One region of the Paenibacillus macerans genome, then DNA from elsewhere that is predicted to be linked to it. Evidence: riboswitches for the same ligand, from Rfam matches in the RefSeq annotation. Region 1 holds a riboswitch; the other holds the start of a gene.
The links. Region 1 has a riboswitch for FMN ahead of DYE26_RS16055 (DMT family transporter). Riboswitches for the same ligand answer to the same signal wherever they lie in the genome.
Positions count from the first base shown of each region.

Region 2: it holds a riboswitch for FMN, as region 1 does, so the genes downstream of both, ribD (bifunctional diaminohydroxyphosphoribosylaminopyrimidine deaminase/5-amino-6-(5-phosphoribosylamino)uracil reductase RibD) here and DYE26_RS16055 (DMT family transporter) in region 1, are expected to answer to the same signal.

Region 1 covers NZ_UGSI01000001.1:3,554,752-3,560,867, forward strand. Annotated here, with positions in the region: gene DYE26_RS16055 (DMT family transporter) at 195-1,313, opposite strand; FMN riboswitch at 1,441-1,610, opposite strand; gene DYE26_RS16060 (MetQ/NlpA family ABC transporter substrate-binding protein) at 2,103-2,969, opposite strand; gene DYE26_RS16065 (methionine ABC transporter permease) at 3,083-3,763, opposite strand; gene DYE26_RS16070 (methionine ABC transporter ATP-binding protein) at 3,756-4,520, opposite strand; partial or broken gene DYE26_RS16080 (IS3 family transposase) at 5,016-6,116, shown strand, end outside.
Region 2 covers NZ_UGSI01000001.1:497,474-503,589, forward strand. Annotated here, with positions in the region: gene DYE26_RS33985 (MerR family DNA-binding transcriptional regulator) at 407-505, opposite strand; partial or broken gene DYE26_RS02265 (SDR family oxidoreductase) at 600-1,447, shown strand; FMN riboswitch at 1,697-1,892, shown strand; gene ribD (bifunctional diaminohydroxyphosphoribosylaminopyrimidine deaminase/5-amino-6-(5-phosphoribosylamino)uracil reductase RibD) at 2,215-3,324, shown strand; gene ribE (riboflavin synthase) at 3,348-4,034, shown strand; gene DYE26_RS02280 (bifunctional 3,4-dihydroxy-2-butanone-4-phosphate synthase/GTP cyclohydrolase II) at 4,063-5,301, shown strand; gene ribH (6,7-dimethyl-8-ribityllumazine synthase) at 5,361-5,834, shown strand; gene DYE26_RS02290 (segregation and condensation protein A) at 5,913-6,116, shown strand, end outside.

The DNA.
Region 1 (6,116 bases):
CTCGAAATGACAATATCTCATTGGAAATATCCAATGGCTTTGCCGCGGATGGGCTCCTTTCGCGAATTTTAGCTGATTCTATTGGAAATATCCAATCAAGCTTGCGAAACTGGGAGCAGAAACAAAAAAGACCTCCGCAACGGAGGTCGCCAAAATCAAAGTTAGTTAACACACAGGTTAAACGATCTTCCCTGTTAAGCGCCAGCTTTACCCACTTTGCCCGCGTTGCCCGCTTTCGTCTCCGCGGCGGGCGAGCCGCCCTGGCGTGAGATGATGAACAGCGCCGCCCAGATCAGCACGAAGCCGCACACTTGGGCCGCCGTAATCATCTGCTGGAACGCCACCCAGTTGACGAGCACCCCGACCATCGGGAAGCTCAGCTCGGCCAGCGTGGCTACCGACGCCTTCGTGGTCGTCAGTCCTTTGTAGTAGACGAGCAGGCTCAGGAGACCCGGCAGCAGCGCTTGTCCAAGCATATTCAGCGAAACGGCGGCGATTTGCCAGCCTCCGGCCGGCAGGTTCCAGCCCGCCCCTTCGTTCCAGGCGATAGCCAGCAGCAGCGGCAGCGCCAAAATAAACCGCAGCGACGTCACCGTCTCATACTTCATCTTCCCGACCATCAGCCGCCCCATCACGGTGGAACCGCCCCAAAGCGCGGCCGCTCCCAGCGAAAGCAGGCTGCCGATTTGCACGAAATCGCTCCAGTGCCCGATCGGAACCGTAAATCCGAAAGTAAGCAGGTACGTTCCGGCCAAAGCGACCGTCAGCAATCCGAAAAAGTGGCGCGGCAGCTTCTCCTTCAATAGCAGGCCGGCGAGCAGGATGGCGAACAGCGGCTGCATTTTTTGCAGCAGCAGCACGGCGTTCAAATCGCCGCTGGAGAGCGCCATCGTGAACAGGATGGTGGCGATCGCCGACCCGCCCCAGGAAATGAAGAGCAGCGCGCCGGCGTGGCGCCAGCCCAGCCCTTTCAGTTCGGAGCGGTTTTTCCATAACACCGGAACGGCCACCAAAGCGATGATGATGTGTTCAATCAGAACGATTTGCGCCGACGTCAGCGACTTCAGCAAAATGACCCGAAACAGCGGGTCGACGCCCCAAAGGGCGGCTCCCAAAACAACGAGCCAAAACCCGGTTTTCGCCGTACCTTTCGCGGCCGCGCTCCCGGCCAAGGCTGCCGCTTTCCCTGACGCGCCGCCTGGCGCTGCGGCCCCTCCCGCCAGCGTGCCGGCGCTGCGTCCGGCCTGCAAACCGGTCTTGCCGGTTCCCGCTCCTACTCCGTTTACTCTGCTGCTTGCGCTTGCATTTTTCATAATGATGTCCCCTTCTTGAATATGGGGTCTACGTAGAAAACCCCCGCAATCCTTCCTACAAAAGGGGTTGCGGGGGCGACCAAATAAGCCTGGCCGAAGCAAAAAAAGCTCCGTTCAAACTTGCTTGTTTGATCTTCTCCCATCCGGACTATACCGTCGGCCTTGGAATCGCACCAAGTCAGTCGCCAACCGCGGACAACACGCGGTAAACGAGTCGCGGGCTTAAGCCCCTCTCTTCCCATGGAACAGAGGAACCTCACCGCCGGTCAGGAATTTCACCTTACCCCGAAGATCCATATTCATTTAAATTTTTTTAAAAATGTTGGGTTGGTTTCAGCATAACGCATCCACCCCAATATCACTGTAGCAAAAATCACATGAAAATTATATTTGAAAATTCTTGAAAATTCAAGACCTCCCGACATTGGCATTACCCGCCCAACGTTAATTACCTGAATTACACCCGCTTCGCCACGTCGAAGTTGTTTTCGATAAGCAGCCAGTTTTGCGGGAAGCTGGTATCGGCGATGCTGTATATGGTCTGATTCCGCTGAACAACATGGATCTGCATCGTCTTCCCCCCTTCTCAAACAATTCGCTATCACTATCTTATGAAGAGGGAAGTTTGGCTTATGCCGCTTGCCGCCGGCAGCCCGCCGATGCGCCAGCCTCTGTGCTCGACCTCTGTCATGCAGTGCAACACAGCACGCCTGAGGCTAGGCTGGCTAGGTCCCCTTTGATGCCAGGTCCCTTTGGATGCCAAGTCCCTTTGGATGTCAGGTCCCGTTTTTAGAACGCCGGCAGCGCGATCTCGTCGTATTTTTGTTCCAGGAACTGTTTCACTTCCGGGCTGGAAATCGCTTTGGCCAGCTTTTGGACCGGCTCCGAATCCTTGTTGTCCTCGCGGGCGACAAGCGTAATGGCAAACGCGGAATCGACGGTTTCCGTCAGCAGCGCGTCCTTCTTCGGCGTCAGTCCGAGCGGGCTGGCATACGCCGGCGTCATCAGCACCAGGTCGGCGTCATCGAGCATCCGGGCCAGCATCAGCAAATCGACTTCTTCGAATTTGTAATTATGGCTGTTTTCCACGATGTCCGCCTGGGTGGCTTCCAGCCCCGCGCCTTCCTTCAGCTTGATGACCCCCGCCTTATCCAGCATCATCAGCGACCTAGCGATGTTGGAAGGATCGTTGGCGATGGCGATCGTCGCCCCGTCCGGCAGTTCCTCCATCGATTTGTACTTTTTGGAATATGCGCCGTACACCGCGTGATATACCGGCTGAACCGCCGCTAGATGGGCGTTTTTGCTTTCATTGTACTGCTCCATGTAAGGAACGTGCTGGAAAAAATTCGCATCGACTTCCTTGTTGGCCAAAGCATCGTTTGGCTGCACATTGTCGGACAATACGACCAGTTCCAGGTCGATGCCCTCCTCTTTAAGCTGCGGCTTGATCAGTTCAAGAATTTCCGTCATCGGCGGAATCAAGGTGGCTACCTTCAAAGTCGTCGTTGTTGTTTCTGCGGGCGCTGCCGCCGGAGACGCTCCGTTCGTACCCGCTTCATTTCCGGCGCCTTTCGCCGCCCCGTTTTGTCCGCCGCCGCTCCCGCACGCAGTCAGCACAAGCGCCAGCAGCGCCAGGCTCATCATCCATTTCATCATTTTCATGAAAAAACTCCCCTTTCAACCCTCATCCTAATTCTCTTCCTTGCTCTTTTTACCCGCTGCCTGCTTAATGCTGCCAGTGAATCCGGGCTTCCCCGCAAAAAAACTTAACGCTTGTCCAAACGCCGGGAAATCGCATTTCCGGCAAACTGAATGCCCTGCACCAAAATAATCATCAGCACGATGACGGCAACCATCAGCTCCGTTTCGAAGCGCTGGTAGCCGTAGCGGATGGCAAAATCGCCGACCCCGCCGCCGCCGACCACCCCCATGACCGTGGAGTAGGAAATAAAGCTGATCGTCGAGGAGGTCAGTCCAAGCACCAGACCGGAACGGGCTTCCACCAGTAAAAATTTGAAAATGATAGCCAGCTTCGAGGCCCCCATGGCCCGGGCCGCCTCCATCACGCCGCGCGGCACCTCCAGCAGCGACTGCTCCACGAACCGCGAATAAATCGCCACCGCCACGATCGCCAGCGGCACGGAAGCGGCCAGTGTTCCAATCGCGGTGCCCACAATCAAGCGGGTGAGCGGAATCATGAACACGACCAGCAGCAAAAACGGAAAGGAGCGTACAATGTTCACAGCGCTGTTCAGAACGGCCGACCAGCCGCGATGTTCGTACAGCTGCCCTTTGCTGGTCAGAAACATCAGCGTGCCGAGCGGAAACCCAAGCAGGATAGCCGCGGCCAGCGAGATACCGACCATCATAAACGTTTCGCCGATCGCTTCCCCGATCTGAGCGCGGTATTGCAGCACATCGTGCCACATGGCGGCAAAATCAAACATGGCGCCCCTCCGTTCCTGCGAGCAGCTGCTCCCGGTAGGACATCGCAAGTGCAGACTTATCCGCCGCACCCCGGCGCTGCCCCAGAGGGAACGTATCCGTCAGCCTTCCGTTCTCCATGACGGACACGGTGTCGCAGAGGCTTTTCACGACCTCCATTTCGTGGGTCACGATCACGATCGTTACTCCAAGGGTGTCGCGGATATGCCTCAGCACCTCCAAAATTTCCGCCGTCGTCCGCGGGTCGAGCGACGAGGTCGGCTCATCGCAGAGCAGCACGTCCGGCCGGTTCGCCAGGGCCCGGGCGATCGCCACCCGCTGTTTTTGCCCGCCGCTTAAGGCCGACGGATACTGCTTCGCCTTGTCCGGCAGGCCAACGAACCGCAGACACTCATCCACGCGCTCGGCGCGCTCGCGTCTTGGGGTCCCGGCCAATTCAAGCGGCACCGATATGTTGCCGCTGACCGTCCGGTTATTCAGCAGATGAAACTGCTGGAAAATCATCCCGATCGACCGGCGCACCTTCCGCAGCGCAGCCTCCGGGAGAACTGTCAGTTCCCGCCCCATGACGGTAATTCTCCCGCGGTCGGGCAGCTCCAAAGCGTTCATCATCCGCAGCAGCGTCGATTTGCCGGCCCCGCTCGCTCCGATAATGCCGTGAATCGTCCCTTTCTCGACGGCAAGGGACACATCCTGCACCGCTTCCAACTGACCGTCCGGCAAGCGGTATGTTTTGCTCACATGCTCCAGGGTGATGATAAGCCCCTCCCCCTTTCTTTGCGCCAAAACTACTGTACTAGTTATTTAAAACTACTGTTATATAAGTTATTCACCATCTGATTATAGACTATGTTTTTATCTGTGTCACCATTTTATATTATCTATTACAAGAATGAACTCGAGAAGAATCCGCTCCTCAAGACCTCTAATGGGCGAGCTTAAAACATGGGGGCACGTTAAAGGACTGCCGGAGCGATTAAAGGACTGTCAGTGCAATTAAAGGGTGTAAGGAGGACACGCGGCCTGCGTTTTTGTGGAGTTCATGAAAATAGCGGTAAAAAAGGTCCTTATGTTCCCCAAAAAAGGTGTGCAACGAAAATAGAGGACTTTTTTACCGCTATTTCAGAAAAACGGGGGACAAACATGTGCTTTTTCCAAGCTAGTCCCCAAATAACGGCAAAAATAGAGCTAGAATAAAAAGTGGACACCTCGTTAAGAGAAAAAGATAATGGAACTATCTGAGGAGGTGTTCACATGGGTGAACAACGGAAACGATATAACGAAGAATTTAAGAGACAAACGGTAAAATATCTCCAAGAACAGACAAAGTCGGTGGAGGACGTAGCCTTGGAGCTAGATATCCCAGCAAAGACATTGCATTCCTGGAAGGCGAAATACCGTGAGTTTAAGAACGAACCCATCACAAACGTCGAACGCGTTCGGGAACTCGAACAACTCTTGAAAGACAAAGAGCGTGAACTCCGCGAAAGCCAGCAGCGTATCGCCGATGTGGAAGAGGAACTGGCCATCGTAAAAAAAGCAGTGCACATCTTCAGCAAACCAAAGAAGTAAGGTTTCAGTTTATTGAAGATCACCGCTCCGAGTTTTCTTTGGAGAAGATGTGCCAGGTTTTTAGAGTTTCCCGGAGCGGCTACTACAAATGGCGAAACAAAAAGCCGAGTGAGCGAGCATTGCGTAAGTTACACCTGCTGAAAAGGATTACTTATCACTTCAACGATTCCGAGCAGCGTTACGGGGCCCCTAAAATCACGTACTTGCTGAATCAGGAAGGCGAGAACGTAACGGAGAGGACGATTGGTTTATACATGCGGGAGCTCGGCTTTCGCGCCTGTGTCGCACGTAAATACAAAGTGCAAACTACCGATTCTAACCATGACTTACCGATTGCTCCCAATATCCTTAACCAGCAGTTTCAAGTGAACAAACCCAATAAGGTTTGGGTTACCGACATTACGTACATTCCTTGTAGAGAAGGTCGGCTGTACCTTGCCAGCGTTATGGACCTATGCACCCGTGAGATCGTGGGCTGGCGTTTGAATGACCGAATGACAACCGATCTTGTTCTGGACGCTCTGAAGGATGCCTATGTGGCCAAAAGGCCTAAAAAAGGGCTCATTCATCATTCGGATCGAGGGAGCCAATATGCGTCCCACAAGTACAGAGAACAACTCAAAATTTACAAAATGACAGCCAGCATGAGCCGCAAAGGCAACTGCTACGACAATGCTTGTATTGAATCCTTTCACAGCATCCTCAAGAAGGAGTTGATTTACTGCAAGCGATTTAAGACCAAGCAGCAAGCCTATGACGAGATCTACCGTTACATTGAATTCT
Region 2 (6,116 bases), 3.1 Mb from region 1:
ACAGGAGTTTGCCGTAAAGTGGATCCGTGTTATCCCCAGCAGTATGAAAGCTATTGTCTAACGTATATTGAACCTTTGTTTAATCCAAACCTTGGAGAAAGTACGAGCTCTTACGAAAGATGAGACAAAAATTTAGGAGAAGAAAGAATGTAAGTCACTTCATTAAGCCATCGGGAAACGATGGCTTATGCCATTAATTATCCATTTCAAACAAAGCCATAAGCAACTCAATCGGAAGAACTGGCATACCAAGTCCTTTGCATCTCTTGAACTTTTTGCGGATCGTCCATGAGTAGAGTCTTGTACTCCAGCATCTTGTTAAGGGTGTCCAGCATTTGGTCGTATTCTTTCTTCTTGCTTTCCGCTCGACAGCCTCTTCCGAATAGTTACGGTAATTGTTGCTTTCTCACCGGACATGCCGAGCATCCAGCAAGCCTTCCTTTTCATAAAAGCGGATCGTATGGATCGTTAATCCCATCTTGTCCGCCAGTTCCTGAATTCTCATGATCATTTCTCCTTTGGGCCGCTTGCCCTAGAGTTCACTTCATAGTTTATACTTAACACGTTCAAGCAGTCAACTCATGAAGGAGGATATCATTATGCATGTTTTTGTTACAGGAGCAACAGGGTATGTCGGTTCCGCAGTTGTCCGGGAACTGATCGGCGCGGGACATACAGTAACGGGTCTTTGCCGTTCTGAAGCGCAGGATTAAAGGCAGCGGGAGCTGAAGCGCTATACGGCACGCTGGACGATCTCGATACTCTGCGCAGCGCCGCTGCAGCTGCGGACGGCGTGATTCATCTGGCGTTCACCGGCGACTTTTCCGACTTTGAAGCTGCGCTGGCTCTGGATTTGCGGGCCGCCCAAGCCATGGGGGCGGCGCTCGAAGGCTCCGGGAAGCCGTTTATTACCACGGGTCACCCTCACGAAAATGGACATACCGTGGACGATGCCGTGCTCGCCATGGCAGAGCGGGGTATTCGGGCATCCATCGTCACGCTTGCACCGACCGTGCACGGCGAAGGCGATAGGGCCCTTGTGCCGATGTTGATCAACATCGCCCGGGAGAAGGGCTTCGCCGCCTACATCGGCGACGGAATGAACCGCTGGCCGGCGGTTCACCGTCTGGATGCGGCGGTTCTGTACCGACTGGCGCTGGAATCCGCCCCGGCGGGCTCACGGCTGCTTGGCGTCGGCGATGTAGGCATTCCGTTCCGCGAGATCGCCGAGGTCATCGGGCGGCAATTGAACGTGCCGACGGTTAGCATCACACCTGAAGAAGCAACCGCCCATTTCGGCTTTCTTGGCCCCATTGCGGCATTCGACATCGCAGGCGTGTTCAACACTGCGCAGGGGAGTCTGGCAACACGGGAGCTTCTGGGCTGGAAACCGGTGCAGCCCGGACTGATCGCCGATCTCGAAGAAGGGCATTATTTTGGGGTGTAGAGATTAAAGTGAAATTATTGATCCGTATGCAAAGTGGAGACGGCGAGATGAACCGATAAATAAAGAAAAAATGAGGCGGCAAGAAACTGATTAAAGTTCCAAGAGACCCGTTCTTTCGGTGGCTGTAAGGCACGGATAATTCAGACATGTAATTTAATTTGGGGATGGGAGTTGTTGCATTTTTTATTTTGTGGTGGTAACATTACCGCAGAGCCTATGACATGTCATAGGACCACAACCAAATAAGCTACAATCCTTCGGGGCAGGGTGAAATTCCCTACCGACGGTGATGGCTGAAACGGATAGCGGCGATTTTCGCCGGTCGGTATTAATCCCCTCCGTTTCAAGCACGAGTCCGTGACCCGCGAAGCGCTGAACAAGCGCAAGCGGCTGAGCCGGTGCGATTCCGGGACCGACAGTATAGTCTGGATGGGAGAAGGAAAACGCGAAAAAACACGCACGTTTTAGTTATTCTTTATTATTTACTATTTCGGTGTGTTTGCAACCAAAGAGCTTTTTGTATTTCAAGTTCCGCATTTCACAAAGTTTAGTTGCGCGATGAAATGACGGCTTGAAAATACGGCGTCTTTAGGCTACCCGTCTTTTTGGCGGTATTGTCTTTGCCGTCCGCTCTTTTGGCTTGCGTCTTGCGTAGGATAACTCTCATACAACCCTGCCGGATTGGTTTCGGCAGGGTTATTTGGTTTTGTTTGGGGTTTTGGTTTGAGATTTATGTGATTTTGGATTTCGGCGGGAGGCGAGAGGCAATGCAAGTGATCGACGATGAATACTACATGGGGCTGGCCCTGGATATGGCCGAGCGGGCCCAAGGCCAAACCGGCGTCAACCCGGTGGTCGGCGCGGTGGTCGTAAAAGACGGCGCGCTCGTCGGCCTGGGGACGCATCTTGAGCGCGGCACGCCGCACGCGGAGGTTCACGCGCTGAACATGGCCGGAGCGAACGCCAAGGGCAGCACCGTTTACGTCTCGCTGGAGCCCTGCAGCCATTACGGTTTGACGCCGCCTTGCGCCGAGCGGCTGATTACCGAGGGGGTCAAGCGGGTCGTGATCGCCTGCGAGGATCCGAATCCCCAGGTTGCCGGCAGGGGCATCGCCATGCTCCGCGATCAGGGGATTGAGGTAAAGGTGGGCGTGCTCCGGGAAAGGGCCGTGAAGATCAACCGGAAGTTTATCAAATTTATTACGACGGGGCTCCCCTACGTCACGGTCAAAACGGCCAGCACGCTCGACGGCAAAATCGCCTCCCGCACCGGGGACAGCAAATGGATTTCCAATGAAAGCGCGCGGGAAATCGTGCATACGATGCGGCACCGGCATCAGGCGATTATGGTCGGCGTCTCCACCGTCGTTGCCGACGATCCGCAGCTCACAACCCGGCTTTCCGTTCCGGGGCTGTCGCCGGTCCGGTTGATCGTCGATTCCACGCTGCGGATTCCCGAAACGGCCAAGGTGCTGCAGGATCATGCGGCCCCGACGATCCTGCTGACGACGGAGCGGGCCGATCCGGCCAAGGCGGAGCTGCTAACAAGCCTGGGCGCCGAAGTGATGCGCTGCGGAAACGGGCCGCAGGTGGACCTCAAACTTGCCCTGGAACAGCTCGGAGCCAAAGGCATCTCGTCCGTGCTGGCGGAAGGCGGCGGCCGCTTAAACGGCTCGCTTTTGCAAAACCGGCTTGTGGATGAAATCGTGTTGTTTTTTGCCCCCAAGCTAATCGGCGGCGGCCAAGAGGCGGCGGCGAATTTCAGGTTTGCCGGCTTCGATTTGATGCGGGACGCCGTCACCTTGCGGGATATGGAAATAACGCAAATCGGAGATAATGTGTGCATCCGGGGTTATCCGGTTTGGAGCGAAACGTAAATGAACCAGAGGAGGGAAAAGAGATGTTCACGGGACTTATCGAGGAAATCGGAACGATGAAGTCGATCGGCCGCAAGGGAGAGGCGATGCTGCTGGAAATCTCCGCGCAGGTGGTCAGCGAAGATATCAAAATCGGGGACAGCGTCGCCGTCAACGGAGTCTGTCTCACGGCCACCGCCGTAGGCGCCGCCTCCTTTACGGTCGATGTGATGCCGCAAACGTACCGGAATACGAATTTGAAAGATTTGAAGCCGGGCAGCCGGGTCAATCTGGAACGGGCGATGGCGGCAAACGGGCGCTTCGGCGGCCATATCGTTCAGGGGCATGTCGACGGCGTCGGGAAAATCGTCGGCACAGGCCGGGACCAGAACGCGGTCGTATACGAAATCGCACCGCTTCGATCTTCTTTGTTCAAATACATCATTCCCAAAGGTTCGGTTACGGTGGACGGCATCAGTCTGACGGTCGTGGAGGCCGGGAGCGGGAAATTTGCCGTTTCGATCATCCCCCATACCCTTTCCGAGACGGTGCTTGCGTTTAAACGCCCGGGAGATACGGTAAATGTGGAATGCGATGTGCTGGGAAAATACGTGGAGCATTTGCTGAAATACGGAAGAAATCACGGCGAACCTGAGGATGAAGGTCCCGGCAGCCCAACCGGCCAATCCGGAATCGATCTGCCGTTTTTGACCGCCAACGGTTTTGCCTAAAGTTTGTTGAAACAGGAGGGGAAAAAGAATGAGCGAGATACGATTGGACCGTGTGGAGGATGCGATCTACGAGTTAATGCGAGGCAAAGTTATCATCGTCGTGGACGATGAAGACCGGGAGAACGAAGGGGACTTCGTCGCCCTGGCGGAAAAAGCGACGCCGGAAGTGATCAATTTTATGATCACGCAAGGGCGCGGGCTCGTCTGCCTGCCGATCACGCAGGAGCGGGCCGAAGAGCTTGATTTGCAGCCGATGGTTGCGCAAAATACCGATTATCACGGGACGGCTTTTACCGTGTCCATCGACCATGCAAATACGTCGACCGGGATTTCCGCCTATGAACGTTCGCTTACGGTCAAAGGGATTATGGACCCGAACGCGAAGCCGGCGGACTTCCGGCGGCCCGGCCATATGTTCCCCCTGATCGCCAAAAAAGGCGGCGTGCTCCGGCGCGCGGGCCACACGGAGGCCGCGGTCGATTTGGCCCGCATGTGCGGCTCGTATCCGGCGGGGGTCATCTGCGAGGTGATTAAGGAAGACGGGACGATGGCCAGACTTCCGGATTTGGCCGAGATCGCCAAAACGTTTGATCTGAAGCTGATCAGCATCAAAGACTTGATTCATTACCGCAACGAAAAGGAAAAGCTGGTCAACCGCGAAGTCGAAGTGCGGATGCCCACCGATTACGGCGAATTCCGCGCGGTCGCTTATACGAACGAGGTTGATTCGAAAGAACATGTGGCGCTGGTTAAAGGCGAAATCAACAGCACTGAGCCGGTGCTCGTCCGCGTTCACTCGGAATGTCTGACCGGCGATGTGTTCCATTCGCATCGCTGCGATTGCGGCCCGCAGTTTGAAGCGGCGCTGCGGCAGATCGAGGAAGCGGGGAACGGCGTACTGCTGTACATGCGCCAGGAAGGACGCGGCATCGGGCTGATCAATAAACTGAAAGCCTATAAGCTGCAGGAAGAAGGTTACGATACGGTCGATGCCAATCTGAAGCTCGGTTTTCCGCCCGATCTCCGCGATTATGGGATCGGCGCGCAAATCCTGAAGGATTTGGGCGTGCGGAAAATCCGCCTGCTGACGAACAACCCGCGCAAAATCAAAGGCCTGGAGGGATACGGCCTGGAAGTGGTCGAGCGGGTGCCGATTCAAATGAAGGAAAACGCCGATAACGCCAAGTACTTGCATACGAAGCAGACGAAGCTCGGCCACCTGCTGAAGTTCGACGATCTGGAGCAAGACGAGTCGCCCCGGGTCTGACAGGCCGGCGGACGAACCGCTAGCGATTTTCATTCCAATAATGAAAGGTATGATTCGATATGGTTAACGTAAACGTATTTGAAGGGCATTTAATATCGGAAGGGTTAAAATATGCGATCGTCGTGGGGCGCTTCAACGAGTTTATCACGAGCAAGCTGCTGTCCGGCGCGCTGGACGCGCTGAAGCGGCACGGCGCCAAGGACGAGGAAGTCAGCGTCGCCTGGGTGCCGGGCGCATTTGAAATTCCGTTTGCGGCTCAAAAACTGGCGGAAAGCGGCAAATACGACGCGGTCATCACGCTGGGCACCGTTATCCGCGGCTCCACCTCGCACTACGATTACGTCTGCAACGAAGTCGCCAAGGGCGTCGCGGCGGTTGGCCTGAAAACCGGCGTTCCGACGATCTTCGGCGTTTTGACGACGGAAAATATCGAGCAGGCGATCGAACGCGCCGGCACCAAAGCCGGAAATAAGGGGTGGGACGCGGCGATAACGGCGATCGAGATGGCAAACTTGACGAAACAGCTAAAATAGTGCTTATTTAATGTAGTACTCTAATCGACGTTAGGGTACTACTTTTTTCATTTTTAAGGTAAACTTATTTACATATGTATGGTTACGGGTGGAGGATGTTCATTGACGACAGTATTGTACAAGCTGGAAACCTTCGAGGGGCCGCTGGATCTGCTTTTGCATTTGATCGACAAGGCGGAGATCGACATTCAGGATATTTCCGTCAGCGAAATTACGGATCAGTACCTCGAATATTTACAAGACATGCAGGAGCTTGAGCTCGAAGTGACGAGCGAGTTCCTG